DNA from 2 places in the Pseudomonas svalbardensis genome. Region 1 is predicted to be linked to the other one. Evidence: predicted binding sites of a transcription regulator. Region 1 holds the regulator's gene; the other holds the start of a gene.
What was found. The regulator FliA, encoded in region 1, starts transcription of late flagellar genes. The targets are predictions, from matches to a motif close to CTAAAGTTTNNNNNNNNNNNGCCGNTAA.
Positions count from the first base shown of each region.

Region 2: QFX16_RS01740 (methyl-accepting chemotaxis protein) is a predicted target of FliA. The motif match lies at 1,310-1,337, and genes of this name have one in related genera.

Region 1 covers NZ_CP125619.1:1,855,362-1,871,459, reverse strand. The annotation lists gene QFX16_RS08540 (DUF2802 domain-containing protein) at 1-324, opposite strand, end outside; gene QFX16_RS08535 (chemotaxis protein CheW) at 325-810, opposite strand; gene QFX16_RS08530 (CheW domain-containing protein) at 884-1,768, opposite strand; gene QFX16_RS08525 (ParA family protein) at 1,770-2,558, opposite strand; gene motD (flagellar motor protein MotD) at 2,602-3,492, opposite strand; gene QFX16_RS08515 (flagellar motor protein) at 3,508-4,248, opposite strand; gene QFX16_RS08510 (protein-glutamate methylesterase/protein-glutamine glutaminase) at 4,248-5,378, opposite strand; gene QFX16_RS08505 (chemotaxis protein CheA) at 5,428-7,677, opposite strand; gene QFX16_RS08500 (protein phosphatase CheZ) at 7,692-8,480, opposite strand; gene QFX16_RS08495 (chemotaxis response regulator CheY) at 8,511-8,882, opposite strand; gene fliA (RNA polymerase sigma factor FliA) at 9,050-9,790, opposite strand; gene fleN (flagellar synthesis regulator FleN) at 9,787-10,617, opposite strand; gene flhF (flagellar biosynthesis GTPase FlhF) at 10,734-12,062, opposite strand; gene flhA (flagellar biosynthesis protein FlhA) at 12,074-14,203, opposite strand; gene QFX16_RS08470 (hypothetical protein) at 14,439-15,098, opposite strand; gene flhB (flagellar biosynthesis protein FlhB) at 15,276-16,098, opposite strand, start outside.
Region 2 covers NZ_CP125619.1:376,082-378,826, reverse strand. The annotation lists gene QFX16_RS01755 (formimidoylglutamate deiminase) at 1-155, shown strand, start outside; gene QFX16_RS01750 (lipocalin family protein) at 277-846, opposite strand; gene QFX16_RS01745 (lipoprotein) at 878-1,132, opposite strand; gene QFX16_RS01740 (methyl-accepting chemotaxis protein) at 1,414-2,745, shown strand, end outside.

The DNA of each region.
Region 1 (16,098 bases):
ATCGACGCTCGCGCCCATACCGACCAGTTTTGCCGCCTGGGCAAACGACAGGCTCGACGGATCGCGCTGTTCCAGCTGAGCCAGTTTGTCTGGCAACGGGCCAATCACCGCGCGCAGTTCGTGCAGGTCTTCACCCATGCGCACGATGCCGCTCTGGTAGTCGTCGACACGCTTGCCCAGATCCTTGATGCGCTGATCGCGCAGCGCATCGCCCTGAGCCTGTTGCGCGGCGATCAGTCGTTGGCCTCGTATGTACGCCAGAAACATCGCCAGCGTGCCTGCCCAAAAGAGGAACAGGACAATGACCGCCACCTCAAGAATCAATCAGATGTTCTCCAGGTCCGACCATTCTTCTTCGCTCATCATCTTGTCCAGCTCGACCAGGATCAGCAGTTCGTTGTTCTTGTTGCATACGCCTTGAATGAACTTGGCGGATTCTTCGTTACCGACGTTCGGTGCGGTCTCGATTTCCGACTGACGCAGGTAAACCACTTCGGCCACGCTGTCGACCATGATCCCAACGACTTGCTTGTCGGCTTCGATGATGACGATACGGGTGTTGTCGCTGATCTCGGCATTCATCAGGCCGAAGCGCTGACGGGTGTCGATCACGGTGACCACGTTACCGCGCAGGTTGATGATGCCCAGCACGTAGCTCGGAGCACCCGGGACCGGGGCGATTTCGGTGTAACGCAAGACTTCCTGAACGCGCATCACGTTGATGCCGTAGGTTTCATTGTCCAGCTTGAAGGTTACCCATTGCAGGATCGGATCTTCGGAACCCTTTGCAGCCGTCGCCTTATCATTCATACCCTGACCCCTCGAAAAACCGCCCTAGCGGTGTGTGTTCTGTGCAGCGGCAGTGACTGCCGTCGCGTGTTTGTTATGTTGGTTTGTGAGTCGGCGTGGTGCCGCTCATGTGCTTTGCCCCACCGCTGGCGATCAACTCGGCCAGGGCGGAAACGTCCAGCAGCGCACACATGTGCTCAATCACCGTGCCGGCGAGCCATGGCCGCTGACCTCGATGACTTCTCCATTTGATTTCGTTCGGGTCCAGGCGCAACGAGCGGCTGACCTGATGCACCGCCAGCCCCCATTCGTAGCCCTGAACCGAAATAACGTATTGCAGGCCCTGGCGGAAATCGTCGCGGTAACGGTCGGGCATAACCCAACGCGCGGTGTCCAATACTTTCAGGTTGCCGGCCTGGCTCGGCAGGATCCCGAGGAACCACTCCGGTTGACCGAACAGCGGTGTCAGCTCGTGACCGGCCAAAGAATAAATCGAGCCCAGACACACCAGCGGCACGGCCAGGGTCAGCCCGGCGACATCGAACAACAGGCATTCGAATGGCTCGGCGGCCCAGGACGGGCGACCATCGGTTTCCACTGGTGGTGGCGTGTTGCTCGGTGGCAGGTGGACTTCGACCACCGGTGGCACCAAGGCTTGCAGCAGCGGGGCGATGGTCGAGATCGGTGCGAGAACCGGCGCTGGTGCTTCGATCACGGCTACCGGTGCTTTCGCCACGGGCGCTGCTACCGGCGCGGCAACCACGGCGGGTTTCTGCGCATCGCGAGCCTGCTCTTCGAGCACCGCTGCCTGGAACTCGTCCAGCGCAGCTTCAACTTCGACCGCTTCAACAACCTCAACGATTTCAACCAGCGCTTCGATTTCCGGCGGCAACTCTTCAGTCGCCTCCATCAGCAAGCTGTCCAGATAAGACTGGAGAGCCAGTTGCGGGCGCGAGGTGGTTTTTACCGGGCGGTTCATCTCACGCCACCTGCGGAACAAGTTGTGCTGCCAGCAGATGCTTGAGCAACGCGCGATAAGCCAGCACCCCACGGCTCTTGCCGTCGAACTGTGAAGGCGTCACGCCGGCACGGCTGGCGTCACGCAAGCGCGTATCGACTGGAATGTAGCCCTGCCAGATTTCTTCCGGGTACTTGTCGCGCAATACCCGCAGCGTGCCGAGGGACGCCTGCGTGCGGCGGTCGAACAGGGTCGGCACGATGCTGAACGGCAGCGCCTGTTTACGCGAACGGTTGATCATCGCCAGGGTGTTGACCATGCGCTCCAGACCTTTGACCGCCAAGTGTTCGGTCTGCACCGGAATCACCAATTGCTGGCTCGCCGCCAAGGCATTGACCATCAGCAAGCCGAGCAACGGCGGGCTGTCGATCACGGCGTAATCGAAGTCCTGCCAAAGTTGCGCCAGGCTCTTGGCAATCACCAGGCCCAGGCCACTCTGACCCGGCGACTGCCGTTCCAGAGTCGCGAGTGCGGTGCTCGACGGCAACAGGGAAATACTCTCGTGGCTGGTGGGCAACAGCAACTGACCGGGCAGGCCTTGCGGCACACTGCCCTTATGCAGGAACAGGTCGTAGCTGCTGTGTTCCAGGCTGTCGGGGTCGTAACCGAAGTAGCTGGTCATGGAGCCATGGGGGTCGAGATCGACCACGACCACGCGCTTGCCCGCCTCGGCCAGTAAACCGGCTAAAGCGATAGAGGAAGTGGTTTTACCGACACCACCCTTTTGATTGGCGACTGCCCAGACTCTCATTCGGATTGTTCCTCCCGGTCGAAATGGTCGACCGAGAAATAGCTCAACGTATTAATGCGGGTGACGGAGAATTGACGGCACTCTCTCGTCCCGGCGACTTGACCGGGGTCGGTGCAGTTTGTGTGCCAGCACGCTTCAACGCGGCATCCGGATGCGCATTGGCCGTTCCGGTCCCCGTGAGGCTGCGGCGTACATCAAGATTTCGTGACACCACCAGCACCACGCGACGGTTACGCGCCCGCCCCTCGGCAGTCGCGTTGTTGGCCACTGGCTGGAACTCGCCGTACCCCACCGACGCCAGGCGACCGGGGTTCACACCCTGCATCGCCAGCATGCGCACGATGCTTGCCGAGCGGGCCGAGGACAGCTCCCAGTTGGTCGGGTATTGCGCGGTGCGGATCGGTTGATCGTCAGTGAAACCTTCGACGTGAATCGGGTTGTCGAACGGTTTCAGAATCGCGGCAACCTTGTCGATGATGTTGAACGCGATGTCGCTGGGCATGGCGTCGCCGCTGCCGAACAACAGGCTGGAATTGAGTTCGATCTCGACCCACAGCTCGTTGCCGCGAATGGTCATCTGGTTGGAGCTGATCAAGTCGCCAAACGCGGCGCTGATGTCGTCGGCGATGCTTTTGAGCGGATCGCTGGCACCCGCGATACCGGCGTCGACCTGCTCGGCGTCTTTAACCAGCGGCTTGGCCGGGGTCACGGTCTTCGGTCGCTCGTCGCCGATCGGGATCGGCTTGAGGGCGCGGTCGGAATCGGTAAACACCCCGATCAACGCTTCGGAAATGACCTTGTACTTGCCTTCGTTGATCGAAGAGATCGAGTACATCACCACGAAGAAAGCGAACAGCAACGTAATGAAGTCGGCGTATGAAACCAGCCAACGCTCATGGTTTACATGTTCTTCAGGTTGCCGACGACGAGCCATAGTCCATTACCCCCATCAATCCATGAAGCCCTGAAGCTTCAACTCAATAGAGCGAGGGTTTTCACCTTCGGCGATCGACAGAATGCCTTCCAACAACATTTCGCGATAACGCGACTGCCGCAAAGCGACGGACTTGAGTTTGGCGGCAATCGGCAGCAGCACCAGGTTGGCACTGGCCACGCCGTAGATGGTCGCGACGAAGGCCACGGCAATGCCGCTACCCAGTTGCGATGGATCGGCCAGGTTGCCCATCACGTGGATCAGGCCCATCACCGCACCGATGATGCCGATGGTCGGCGCGTAGCCGCCCATGCTTTCGAAGACTTTGGCGGCTTCGATGTCGCGGCTTTCCTGAGTGTAGAAATCCACTTCCAGGATGCTGCGAATCGCTTCCGGCTCGGCGCCGTCCACCAGCAGTTGCAGACCTTTGCGCGAGTAGTTGTCAGGTTCGGCGTCGGCCACCCCTTCCAGACCCAGCAGGCCTTCCTTGCGTGCGGTCAGGCTCCAGTTGACGACGCGATCGACGCCACCGGCGAGGTCGATGCGTGGAGGGAACAGGATCCAGGCCAGTATCTGCATGGAGCGCTTGAAGGCGCTCATCGGTGACTGCAGCAGCGCCGCACCGACGGTTCCGCCGATAACGATCAACGCCGCCGGGCCGTTGGCCAAGGCGCCGAGGTGGCCGCCTTCAAGGTAGTTGCCGCCAATGATGGCGACGAACGCCATGATGATCCCGATGAGGCTTAAAACATCCATCAAATACAAGCCTCGACCAGATGCTTGCCGATATCGTCCAGCCCGTACACCGCGTCGGCGAGTTCGGCTTTGACGATGGCCATCGGCATGCCGTAGATCACGCAGCTGGCTTCATCCTGAGCCCAGATCGAGCTGCCGCCCTGCTTGAGCAGACGCGCGCCTTCGCGACCATCGGCGCCCATGCCGGTCAATACGACCGCCAAAACTTTGTCACCGTAAGACTTGGCCGCGGAACCAAAGGTGATGTCCACGCACGGCTTGTAGTTCAGACGTTCGTCGCCCGGGAGGATCTTCACCGCGCCACGGCCGTCGATCATCATTTGCTTGCCACCCGGCGCCAGCAGCGCCAGGCCCGGACGCAGGATGTCGCCATCCTCGGCTTCCTTGACGCTGATGCGGCAGAGCTTGTCCAGACGCTCGGCAAAGGCCTTGGTAAAGGCAGCTGGCATGTGCTGGATCAATACGATCGGTGCGGGGAAATTGGCCGGCAATTGGGTCAGAACCCGCTGCAGGGCAACCGGGCCGCCAGTGGACGTACCGATGGCGACCAGTTTGTAGGCTTTGCGTTTCGGCGTTGGCGACGACGAGGCTGGCGCGTACGTACGCGCCGGAATCGGAGCCGGTGCCGGACGCGCAGGCGCACTGCTGCCGTAGCTGCTGACGCTGGCAGGTGCAGGCGTCGGGGCGGGTGCGGCGACAGGTGCCGGAGCGCTGTAGGTGTTGGCGCGACGGTTACTGCGCGAGATGCTGAGAATCTTCTCGCACAGCAGTTGCTTGACCTTCTCCGGGTTACGGGAGATGTCTTCGAAATTTTTCGGCAGGAAATCCACCGCGCCAGCGTCCAGCGCGTCGAGGGTTACCCGAGCGCCTTCGTGGGTCAGCGAGGAGAACATCAACACCGGGGTCGGGCAGCGCTGCATGATGTGCCGCACTGCCGTGATGCCATCCATCATCGGCATCTCGTAATCCATGGTGATTACGTCTGGCTTGAGGGCCAGCGCCTGATCAATCGCCTCTTTTCCGTTGGTCGCCGTGCCGACGACCTGGATATTCGGATCCGCTGAAAGAATTTCCGAGACGCGGCGGCGGAAAAACCCCGAATCGTCCACCACCAGGACTTTAACTGCCATAAACACTCCGTTAGACGGAGCGAGGCTCAGTCGCCCCGCTCCACCAGAATCAAATACGCCGTGCGGCGTAACGCTTGAGCATGCTCGGAACATCGAGAATCAGCGCAATGCGGCCGTCACCGGTGATGGTGGCGCCGGACATGCCCGGGGTTCCCTGGAGCATTTTGCCCAATGGCTTGATGACCACTTCTTCCTGGCCCACCAGTTGATCGACGACGAAGCCGATCCGCTGAGTGCCCACCGAAAGGATCACCACATGGCCTTCGCGCTGCTCTTCATGAGCGGCGGAGCTGACCAGCCAGCGTTTGAGGTAGAACAATGGCAGCGCCTTGTCCCGCACGATCACCACTTCCTGGCCGTCCACCACGTTGGTGCGCGACAGGTCGAGGTGGAAGATCTCGTTGACGTTCACCAGCGGGAACGCAAACGCCTGGTTGCCCAGCATGACCATCAGCGTCGGCATGATCGCCAGGGTCAACGGGACCTTGATGACGATCTTCGAGCCCTTGCCCTTGGTCGAATAGATATTGATGGTGCCGTTGAGCTGGGCGATTTTGGTTTTCACCACGTCCATGCCCACGCCGCGTCCGGAGACATCGGAAATTTCGGTCTTGGTCGAGAAACCCGGCGCGAAGATCAGGTTGAAGCAATCGGTTTCGCTGAGGCGATCCGCTGCATCCTTGTCCATCAAGCCTTTCTTCACGGCAATGCCGCGCAGAACATCGGCGTCCATGCCCTTGCCGTCATCGGAAATCGACAGCAGGATGTGGTCGCCTTCCTGTTCAGCGGACAGGATCACCTTGCCGCTGCGAGGCTTGCCCATCGCTTCACGCTCGGCCGGCTCTTCAATACCGTGGTCGACCGAGTTGCGCACCAAGTGGACCAGCGGGTCGGCCAGGGCCTCGACGAGGTTCTTGTCGAGGTCGGTTTCTTCGCCGACCAGTTCCAGGTTGATCTCTTTCTTGAGCTGGCGAGCCAGGTCGCGAACCAGACGCGGGAAGCGCCCGAAGACCTTCTTGATCGGTTGCATCCGGGTCTTCATGACCGCGGTTTGCAGGTCGGCCGTGACCACGTCGAGGTTCGACACGGCCTTGGACATGGCTTCGTCGCCGCTGTTGAGGCCCAGACGGACCAAGCGGTTACGCACCAGTACCAACTCGCCGACCATGTTCATGATTTCGTCGAGACGCGCGGTATCGACCCGCACGGTGGTCTCGGCTTCGCTGGCCGGTTTTTCCGGTGGCGGCGCGGACGGAGCACGAGCCGGAGCCGGGGCAGCAGCAGCGGCAGGCTTCGGCGCTTCGGCTTTAGGCTCGGGCGCTTTGGCAACGGGTTTCGGTGCAACAGCCTTGGCAATGGGCGCCGCAACCGAAGCGCTGGCGCCCGACGCGGTACCGACTTCAGTGAACTTGCCTTTGCCGTGCAATTCGTCGAGCAGCGATTCGAACTCGTGATCGGAGATCAGATCGCCCCCAGCCGCTTTAGCGGTGGGCGCAGCCGGGGCCGGCACCGCAGCAATGGCCGATTCCAGCGCATCAACGGCAAAGTTACCCTTGCCGTGCAGCTGATCGAGCAGTGCTTCGAACTCGTCGTCGGTGATATCGGAGCTGTCGCCTGCCGCTTTCGGGGCAGCCGGTGCGGCTGGCGCCGGGGCCACCGCATCGACGGCGAACTGGCCTTTACCGTGCAGTTGATCGAGCAACGACTCGAACTCGGCATCGGTAATTTCGTCGCTGCCCGCTGCATTGCTGCTCGGCGCCGGCACAGCCGCCGGGGCTTCTGCCTGAGCCTTGACGGCGTTCAGCGAGTCCAGCAGTTGTTCGAATTCGTTATCGGTGATGTCACCCGATTCGCTCTCGGCGGCAGGTTCTTCCACCACCTCGGCGACCGGTGCCGTTTCATCGGCGGTTTGCGGCTCGGCCAGACGGGCCAGAGCTGCCAGCAGTTCAGGCGTGGCAGCCGTGATCGGGGTGCGCTCGCGGACTTCGGTAAACATGCCGTTCACCGCATCCAGCGCTTCGAGAACCACGTCCATCAGTTCCGAGTCGACGCGACGTTCACCCTTGCGCAGGATGTCGAACACGTTCTCGGCGATGTGACAGCACTCCACCAGCTCGTTGAGCTGGAGGAAGCCGGCGCCTCCTTTTACAGTGTGAAAACCGCGAAAAATTGCATTGAGCAAGTCCGCATCATCAGGTCGGCTTTCAAGCTCGACCAGCTGTTCGGACAGTTGCTCTAGAATCTCGCCGGCCTCAACCAGGAAATCCTGAAGGATCTCTTCATCGGCGCCGAAGCTCATGTGTAGGGGTGCTCCTAGAATCCAAGGCTGGAAAGCAAATCGTCTACATCGTCCTGACCGGACACAACGTCTTCTCTTTTATCGGCATGAATCTGCGGACCTTCACCCTGAGAGAGATGTTTTTGCGGATCTTTTTCTGCCAGCATCGCTTCACGGTCATGTTCGATGCCCGCAAAGCGGTCCACCTGACTGGCCATAAGCACGAGCTTGAGCAGGTTGCTTTCAACTTCGGTGACCAATTGGGTCACGCGCTTGATCACCTGACCGGTGAGGTCCTGGTAATCCTGAGCGAGCAGAATGTCGTTGAGGTTGCTCGACACAACGCGATTGTCTTCGCTGCTGCGTGTCAGGAAACCGTCGACTCGCCGGGCCAGCTCGCGGAACTCTTCAGCCCCGACTTCGCGACGCATGAACCGTCCCCAGTCGGTGCTCAAGGCTTGGGCTTCGTTGCTCAGGCCGTTGACCAGCGGCGTGGCGTTTTCCACCAGGTCCATGGTGCGGTTGGCAGCAGCCTCGGTCAGCTTGACCACATACCCCAGACGCTCGGTGGCATCCGTGATCTGCGAGACTTCCTCGGCTTGTGGCATGTGCGGGTCAATCTGGAAATTGACGATCGCGCTATGCAGCTCGCGAGTGAGCTTGCCCACTTCCTGATACAGGCCACGGTCACGGGTCTGATTGAGCTCATGGATCAGTTGCACAGCGTCGCCGAACCTGCCTTTTTCAAGGCTTTCGACCAGTTCGACCGCGTGTTTTTTCAGAGTCGATTCGAAATCGCCCTGTGAAGACTCGTTATGCTCCATAGCTCCCCCGTGGCGCAGTGGCTTCGCACATCAACCGATGCGTTCGAAAATCTTCTCGATTTTTTCTTTTAACGCCTGGGCCGTGAAAGGCTTGACCACATAGCCGTTAACACCGGCTTGGGCTGCCTCGATGATCTGCTCGCGCTTGGCTTCAGCGGTCACCATCAGCACCGGCAGGTGCTTGAGCTTTTCATCGGCACGCACGTGGCGCAGCAGATCGATACCGGTCATGCCAGGCATGTTCCAGTCTGTTACCAGAAAGTCGATGCTGCCGCTGTTGAGAACCGGAATGGCAGTAGTGCCATCGTCGGCCTCGACCGTGTTGGTGAACCCAAGGTCACGCAACAGGTTTTTAATGATCCGCCGCATCGTTGAGAAGTCATCAACGATGAGGATTTTCATGTTCTTGTCCAATTCGACCTCCAAGCAGTCTTAAACGCGCCCAGCACCTGGACGCGCCATTTCAATCAATCCGGCAAAGCACTCAATGACTGTCTGGAGCACAACAGATCGGGACCGGTACGGTTCAACACCCCACCAGCCGCGTTCGCAGTGTCCCCACACTGCCTTCAGCGCGCTCGCCACTCCCCCAAACGCCCCCGCAAACGGGCCGCGCACTGGCTGTGTAACTGGCTGACCCGAGATTCGCTGACCCCCAGGACCTCACCGATTTCCTTGAGATTCAACTCTTCGTCGTAGTACAGCGCCAACACCAGTCGCTCACGCTCCGGCAAATTGGCAATCGCGTCCGCCAGCGCTGCCTGGAAGCGTTCATCTTCCAGATCGCGCGACGGCTCCAGATGAGCACTGGCGCCATCCTCGTGCAGCCCTTCGTGTTCGCCGTCCTGCAACAGATCGTCGAAACTGAATAAGCGGCTGCCCAGGGTGTCGTTCAAAATCCCGTAATAATCGTCGAGACTCAATTGGAGTTCGGCCGCAACCTCGTGATCTTTAGCGTCACGGCCGGTTTTAGCTTCAATCGAGCGAATGGCGTCGCTGACCATCCGGGTATTGCGGTGGACCGAACGTGGCGCCCAGTCCCCCTTGCGTACTTCATCGAGCATCGCGCCACGGATTCGAATGCCCGCGTACGTCTCGAAACTCGCGCCTTTGCTGGCGTCGTATTTGGTCGACACTTCAAGCAGGCCGATCATCCCGGCCTGGATCAGATCTTCCACCTGAACACTGGCTGGCAGACGCGCCAGCAAGTGGTAGGCAATGCGTTTAACCAGTGGCGCGTAACGCTCGATCAGCTCGTACTGCGCGTCACGTGCCGACTTCTTGTAGAGGTTGTAGCCACTGGCTGTCATAGCACGGGTCCTGCCGTTTGTTGCACGAGGCGCTCGACGAAAAACTCCAGGTGCCCACGCGGGTTGGCAGGCAGCGGCCAGGTATCGACCTTCTGTGCAATGGCCTTGAACGCCAGTGAGCACTTGGACCGCGGGAAGGCTTCGTAAACGGCGCGCTGCTTCTGCACAGCCTTGCGCACACTTTCGTCGTAAGGCACCGCGCCGACGTATTGTAAGGCGACGTCAAGGAAGCGATCCGTGACCTTGGTCAACTTGGCGAACAGGTTGCGACCTTCCTGCGGGCTCTGGGCCATGTTGGCCAGGACCCGGAAGCGGTTCATGCCGTAATCGCGGTTCAGCAGTTTGATCAGTGCGTAGGCATCTGTGATCGAGGTCGGTTCGTCGCAGACCACCAGCAAGACTTCTTGCGCTGCGCGAACGAAACTGACGACCGAGTCTCCAATGCCCGCAGCGGTGTCGATCACCAGCACGTCGAGGTTGTCGCCGATATCGCTGAACGCCTGGATCAGGCCGGCGTGTTGGGCCGGGCTCAAATGAACCATGCTCTGTGTGCCGGACGCGGCCGGGACGATGCGAATGCCGCCAGGGCCTTGCAACAGTACGTCGCGCAGCTCGCAGCGGCCTTCGATCACGTCGGCCAAAGTACGTTTGGGTGTCAGTCCCAGCAGGACGTCGACGTTCGCCAGCCCCAGATCGGCGTCCAACAGCATGACGCGCCGGCCGAGCTCAGCTAGAGCCAGGGACAAGTTCACTGACACGTTAGTCTTCCCGACGCCACCTTTGCCGCCGGTCACCGCGATCACCTGTACGGGATGCATGCTGCCCATGAATTTTCTTTACCTTGTCTTACTTAGACGGAGGCCACATTACTGGCTGCGCGTTCACTAACTGAACAATGCATGGCAGACCATCGATGTAGGTACAAAAACTGTTCATTAATACCTCAGCCGACCTGCTTGGTCGGGCTGTGGTAAATATCAGCGAACATGTCAGCCATGGCTTCTTCGCTGGGTTCTTCTTGCATTTGCACGCTGACGGCGCGACTGACCAACTGATGACGACGCGGTAGATGCAAATCATCCGGAATCCGCGGGCCATCGGTCAGGTAGGCCACCGGCAATTCATGACTGATGGCCAGGCTCAACACCTCGCCCAGACTTGCCGTTTCATCCAGTTTAGTCAGGATGCAGCCAGCGAGCCCACAACGCTTGTAACTGTGATAAGCGGCCGTTAGAACCTGTTTCTGGCTGGTGGTTGCCAACACCAGATAATTTTTTGATTTGATGCCACGACCAGCCAGGCTTTCGAGCTGCATGCGCAGTGCCGGATCGCTGGCCTGAAGGCCCGCGGTATCGATCAGCACCACGCGTTTGCGCAGCAAGGGCTCCAGCGCCTGCACCAGCGATTGGCCCGGATCGACATGCGTCACCGACACATTGAGGATCCGGCCCAACGTCTTGAGTTGTTCCTGAGCACCAATACGGTAGCTGTCCATGCTGACCAGCGCGATATTCTGCGCGCCGTACTTGAGCACGTAACGGGCCGCGAGTTTGGCCAGGGTGGTGGTCTTGCCCATGCCGGCGGGGCCGACCATGGCAATCACGCCGCCCTCTTCCAAAGGCTCGACTTCCGGTGTGGCGATCATCCGCGCCAGGTGTGCCAGCAACATGCGCCAGGCCTGACGAGGTTCTTCAATATCGGTAATCAGCGCCAGCAAATCACGCGACAACGGGCCGGACAGACCGATGCGTTGCAGGCGACGCCAAAGATTGGCCTGGGCCGGACGGCTGCCTTGCAGCTGATTCCAGGCCAGGGAGCCGAGTTGCACTTCCATCAGTTCGCGCAGGCTGTTGAGTTCGAAACGCATCGAGTCGAACGCCCGTGGGTCGACGCCACCGGAGGCAGGTGCCGCAGCCGGTGCAGGACGACGGGGTTCGGTGTAGGTTGGCTCGATCAGCGGCTCGGCGGCGGTCAGTGGCAGGCCGGCGAACAATTGGCGATTGGTGGACTTATCGCTCTCGCCATCGCTGCGCAGGCTCAGTTCGGCCTGGGCGGTGACGATCCGCGATTGGGTCTTGCGCAGCTCGTCTTCGAGTTCCATGTTCGGAACGCGCGGGGCCAGCGCCGACAACTTGTAATCCAGGGCAGCCGTCAGCTCGACACCACCGGCGATCCGGCGGTTGCCAATGATGGCGGCATCACCGCCCAGCTCATCACGAACCAGTTTCATGGCCTGACGCATATCGGCGGCGAAAAAACGCTTAACTTGCATAAACCACTACCTCAGCCGTTGGGCCCTACTGTCGCAACGATGGTCACTTGCTTGTTGTCAGGAATTTCCTGGTAAGCCAACACATGCAAACCCGGGACTGCCAATCGGCCGAATCGCGACAGCATCGCGCGAACCGGACCGGCTACCAACAGAATCACCGGTTGACCTTGCATTTCCTGACGCTGCGCCGCATCGATCAACGAGCGTTGCAGTTTCTCAGCCATGCTTGGCTCCAGCAGAACACCCTCTTCCGAGCCTTGTCCTGCCTTCTGAAGACTATTGAGCAATATTTGTTCCAACCTTGGCTCCAGGGTGATCACTGGCAGCTCGGAGTCAGTGCCTACAATGCTTTGGACGATTGCGCGGGATACGCCAACGCGAACCGCGGCCACCAGCGCGGCAGTATCTTGACTCTTGCTGGCATTGTTTGCGATGGCTTCGGCAATGCTGCGAATGTCCCGTACTGGCACCTGCTCGGCCAGCAACGCCTGCAATACTTTGAGCAGCTGCGACAGAGACACCACACCCGGCACCAGCTCTTCGGCCAGTTTTGGCGAGCTTTTGGCCAACAATTGCATGAGCTGCTGCACTTCTTCGTGACCGATCAACTCGCTCGAGTGTTTGTACAGAATCTGGTTCAAGTGGGTTGCCACTACCGTACTGGCATCGACCACGGTGTAACCGAGGGATTGCGCCTGGGCACGCTGGCTGACTTCGATCCAGACCGCCTCCAGACCGAAAGCCGGATCTTTGGCGGTAATGCCGCTGAGCGTACCGTAGACCTGCCCCGGGTTGATCGCCAGTTCGCGGTCCGGGTAAATCTCCGCTTCAGCCAGGATCACCCCCATCAGGGTCAGGCGGTAGGCGCTCGGCGCCAGGTCGAGGTTGTCACGGATATGCACGGTCGGCATCAGGAAGCCCAGATCCTGGGACAGCTTCTTGCGCACACCCTTGATCCGCGCCAGCAACTGACCACCCTGATTGCGGTCCACCAGCGGAATCAGCCGGTAGCCGACTTCCAGGCCGATCATGTCGATCGGAGTGACGTCATCCCAGCCAAGCTCCTTGGTTTCCTGAGCGCGAGCCGGCGATGGCAGCAGTTCCTGTTGACGCTTGACCTCCTGCAAAGCTTGAACCTTGACCACGTTCTGCTTCTTCCAGAACAGGTACGCGCCGCCGGCCGCCAGGGCCGCCATGCTGAGAAAGGAGAAGTGTGGCATGCCGGGCACCAGGCCCATGACCGCCATAATACCCGCCGCCACTGCCAACGCTTTCGGCGAGGCGAACATCTGGCGATTGATCTGTTTGCCCATGTCTTCCGAGCCGGACGCACGAGTCACCATGATCGCTGCGGCAGTCGACAACAGCAGTGATGGCAATTGCGCCACCAAACCGTCACCGATGGTCAACAAGGCGTACACCCGACCGGCATCGCCGAAGGTCATGCCGTGCTGGAAGATACCGACCGCCATGCCGCCGATCAGGTTGATGAACAGAATCAGCAGGCCGGCAATGGCGTCACCGCGAACGAACTTGCTGGCACCGTCCATGGAACCGTAGAACTCCGCCTCTTGGGCGACTTCCGAACGACGGGCCTTGGCCTGAGCCTGATCGATCAGACCAGCGTTGAGGTCGGCGTCGATCGCCATTTGTTTACCGGGCATCGCATCGAGGGTGAAACGCGCACTCACCTCGGAAATCCGCCCGGCACCCTTGGTCACCACGACGAAGTTGATGATCATCAAAATCGCGAAGACGACGATACCGACCACGTAGTTACCGCCGATCACCACCTCGCCGAAGGCCTGGATCACCTTACCGGCGGAGGCGTGACCGTCCTGACCGTGGAGCATCACCACCCGCGTGGAGGCCACGTTCAACGCCAGCCGCAGTAGCGTCGCCACCAGTAGAATGGTCGGAAACACCGCGAAATCCAGCGGTCGCAAGGCATAAACGCAGACCAGCAACACCACGATCGACAAGGCAATGTTGAAGGTGAAGAACACGTCCAGCAGGAACGGCGGGATCGGCAACATCATCATCGCCAGCATGACCAGCAGCAGCAACGGCACACCCAGATTGCCCCGACTTAAGTCGGCAACGTTTGTGCGAGCACTGTTGAGTAACTGAGAGCGATCCACCGGTATTCCCCGTTCCTTGAAGCAAACTTTTTGACGCCGAAAGCGGGCGCGGGACGGGTACTGCAAGAAGCCTTCCAACTTTTGCGGAGGCGGGGAATAGAGGGATTTATTGAGCTTTTGTAGCAGCTGTCGAGCGTTCGAGGCGGGATCGCGCTCGACGAACTCCTCGTAAGGTTTCACGGCTGCTGCGCCGCCGGACGCAGCCTCGCAGGCTCGACAGCTGCTACAAAAGGGATTAACGCGCCGTCAGAATCTGCTCTTTGTGGATCGGACCGAGATGAAGCGACTTGCCGACCATGTACCGCGTACCTCTATGCATTTGAAGACCTTCCACCTCTACAAAATCCTCCTCAGCGTAACCGAGCACCACGATGGTTAAAGGTGCCTTCTGACCAGAAAGGTCGTGCCCCAGCATGAGGTTAAGCGCCCATTGAAAGGGAATGACCGGCAGGTCTTCGACGTTGATCTCACGCTTGTCCTCCCAACGAAAGTCCTTGCGCGCAACAACTTGCAAACGGCCATCGACCACACTGAATTGCGGTTTGTGATAACACTCCTCCAGCCCTCCACTTGACCACTGATCCATGTAATAACGAGGGGATGTGAAGACATCGAACAACGCGCGGTTATCACCAATATTGCCAGCAGCACCGAAGAAGTAATTGTATGCATAGTGGTAGCCGAACCCGTCCAGTTCGGGGCGAATCGCATTGATAGGGCTGTTCAGATAACCCGGAATATATGCATTGGCCATCTGCACAAAATGCGTAAAGTCCAGCGTCATGCCGAACGTAGCCGAGTAACTGATCGTGCGCTCGAGCGGATCCTCCTCCAGGACTCCCGAAACAAATTCCAACGCCATCCCTTGAAGCTTTCTGTATTCACGCTCTGCCATGACCGTAACCTCAAATGCCTAAATGAACGCCCATCCATAGTGATCAATCCACTCATTGAACGACCATAGCAAGGACATCGAACGGGAGAATTCCCAAGGCCATGACAACGCTTAAGAGGAAGTGTGTCTACTGTCAGAACTAACAGGTACATAGCGTTTTCAGACGGACGGCGGCTCTCAGGAATCGCGCCGCAAATCCGGCGGAATCGGCAGGTCGTCCTTGAGCGGATCCGGGCGCTTACCCTTGCCGGCGCGATGCTGGCGGATCTGGTAGACGTAAGCGAGCACCTGGGCGACGGCAAGGTAGAGCCCGCCGGGAATTTCCTGGTCAAGCTCGGTGGAGTAGTAAATCGAACGCGCCAGTGCCGGCGACTCAAGCAGCAGCACTTCGTTGGCCACAGCGATTTCACGGATCTTCAAGGCAAGGAAGTCGCTGCCCTTGGCGATCAGCATCGGCGCCCCACCCTTGTCCGGGTCGTACTTGAGCGCTACGGCGTAGTGGGTCGGGTTGGTGATCACCACATCGGCGTCGGGGATCGCCGCCATCATCCGGCGCTGGGACATTTCGCGCTGCAGCTGGCGAATCCGTTGTTTGACCTCCGGCCGTCCTTCCTGGTCTTTGTGCTCGTCGCGCACTTCCTGCTTGGTCATCTTCAGTTTCTTGATGCTTTCCCAGAGCTGTATCGGCACGTCCACGGCGGCGATGATGATCAGCCCGCAGGCCATCCACAGGGTGCTCCAGCCGACCACTTGCAGGCTGTGAATGATCGCCATGTCCAAGGGCTCATGGGCGATGCGCAGCAGGTCATCGATGTCCGAGGACAACACCGCCAGGGCCACGAACAACACGATGAAAAATTTTGCGAGGGCCTTAAGCAGTTCCGCTATGGCCTTGGACGAGAACATGCGCTTGAGGCCGGCGCCGGGGTTCATGCGACTGAACTTGGGCGCCATGGTGCCGGCGGAGAACAACCAGCCACCCAGCGAAATCGGCCCGATC
Region 2 (2,745 bases), 1.5 Mb from region 1:
ACGGGATTCTCAATCGTTGGCTGTTTGCCGGCGGTGATCGCCAGGTGCGGGATGTGCTGGTCAATGGCCAGTGGGTTGTGCGCGACGGGCATCATGCGGGCGAAGAAGAGAGCAATCAAGCCTTCACCCAAGTCCTTCGCGATCTTTTGGGCTAACACCGGAAACCATTGTGGGAGCGAGCCTGCTCGCGAAAGCGGACTATCAGTCAACATTATTGTTGGATCTGACGGCCTTTTCGCGAGCAGGCTCGCTCCCACATTGGGTCTTCGGTGACTGTTAATTCGAAGTCTTGGCCATCTGCGTATCGGTCGCGCGCCAGATCAGCCGCGTAGTGTCGTAACCCTGCTGACGTGCCTTGCTCAGCAGTTCCTCACGCACTACACCATTGACCGTCGGGGTCCGTGACAGCAGCCACAGATACTTGCGGCTCGGATCGCCAACAATGGCGGTCTTGTAGTCATCGCTGACGTACAACACCCAATACTCGCCCTTCGCCACACCCGGAATCAGCCGCGAAAACCAGTTATCGAACTCGACCCACAGCTTGTCGGTTTTGCCCGGCTCCTGTGGCCAGGCCGTGCCTTTGGCCTCTTCCCATTGCCAGTCTGCCGTCAGGCAGCGATTGAGCACCAATACCTTGCCGTCAGGCTTGAGCGTGTAATGGGCTTCGGATTGTGCGCAGTTGCGCTGGAAATACATCGGCAGACGAGCCAACTCGTACCAGGTCCCTTGGTACTTCTTGAGATTGACGCTGTTGACGGTTTTCGGTGCCAACGGATCTACGCCGGAAGTGGCGCAGCCGGCCAATACCAGGCCGGCAAAAAGGACTATCAGTAACCGCTTCATTATTTTTCTCCCGTGGGCGTATAGCCCCGGATTACTTCAGGCCTTGGCCGGAAAACATCAGCACTTTGTCACCGGCGTACTGCACACTGATAAAGCTGTTCTTGTCGCCCCAAGTGCAACTGGACATGCCGAGCGCGCCCGAGCAGTCGGTGGGTTTGCCCAGCAAGGTTTCTACTTCGGCCTTGGGCATGCCTGACGACAGCTTCGAGTAGTTTTCCTGATTGACCTTGCTGCACGCGGCCAGCAACACGCAGAACGAAAGCAGGGCGATTGAACGCAGCGACATTGTGTAGCTCCTGGGGCGAAGGGGAATGGCAGGACTGCCAAGCAGAAGCTTAGAAGAGAAAACCCCTATCTGGTTCCGTGGCCGGCCGCCTATTTTCGGGCCGCTCGTCCGCCTTTCGTGAAATATAAGGAACTTTTGTTTGCTGTTGAACATTTCGTCGGTTTTCGCAAAAGCCGCCTAATCTTTGGCACCGCTCAGTCGACATAAAAGCAGCGCAAAGCCCACGACTGTGGCAAATTGACGCCCCTTTGTTGACCAGCCTCTTCGCGGTAGTTCATTTAATGACCAAAAACATGAAGTTCAGCCACAAGATCTTGTTGGCTGCCGCCCTCGTGGTGGCCGTTGCATTCGCTTGCTTCATCCTCTTCAACGACTACCGCCAGCGGCAAACCCTGCGCAGCAGTACCGAATCCTCGATGCAGGAACTCGGCAGCCTGACCACCAGCAACATCCAGACCTGGCTGGAAAGCCGCATTCAGTTGCTGCAATCGCTGTCCCAGCAGATCGCCGTGGACGGCAGCGCCCAGGCCAACCTCAAGCGCGCCATCGACCTGCCGGCCTACACCAGTAATTTTCAGTTGAGCTATTTCGGTGGCACCGACGGCGTGATGTTCTCGGTTCCGGCTGGCAATCGTGCCGCGGATTACGACCCCCGCTCCCGTGGCTGGTACAAGGCGGCCAACGGTGCGCAACAGACCATCGTCACCGAACCGTACATCGCCGCGTCGTCGGGCAAACTGGTGATCACCGTTGCCACCCCGGTGAAACATCAGAATCAAATGATCGGCGTCGCTGGCGCAGACATCGACCTGTCCAGCGTCAGTGCGATCATCAACTCGCTGAACTTCGGCGGCCACGGCCATGCGTTTATCGTCAGCGCCGACGGCAAGATCCTGATTCACCCGGACAGCAAACTGGTGCTCAAGAGCCTGACCGATGCCTACCCGAACGGCGCGCCGAAAGTCAGCCCGGGCATGAAAGAAGTCGAGATCGACGGCAAGACTCAATTCATCTCCTTTACCCACGTCAATGGTGTGCCCTCGGCAGACTGGTACGTGGCGCTGGTGCTGGATCAGGACGCCGCGTTCTCGATGCTCAGCGAATTTCGCACCTCGGCGATCATCGCCATGGTCATTGCCGTGGTGATCATCATCGCGCTGCTGGGCATGCTGATCAGCTTCTTGATGCAGCCGCTGTTGACTATGGGCCGCGCCATGCATGACATCGCCGAAGGCGAAGGTGACCTGACCAAACGACTGACCATCCACGGCCAGGACGAATTCGGTGCCCTAGGCACCTCGTTCAACCGTTTTGTGGAGCGTATTCACACCTCGATTCGCGAAGTGTCCTCGGCCACCGGCCAGGTCAACGAAGTCGCCTTGCGTGTGGTTGCCGCGTCGAACTCGTCGATGTTCAACTCCGACCAGCAAGCCTCGCGCACCAGCAGCGTGGCAGCCGCCATCAACGAACTGGGCGCCGCCGCCCAGGAAATCGCCCAGAACGCCGCCCTCGCCTCTCAGCATTCGAGCGATGCTCGCGCATTGGCCGAGGACGGTCAGCAAGTCGTCGATAAAACCATCGCGGCGATGCAGCAGCTCTCGGCGAAGATCAGC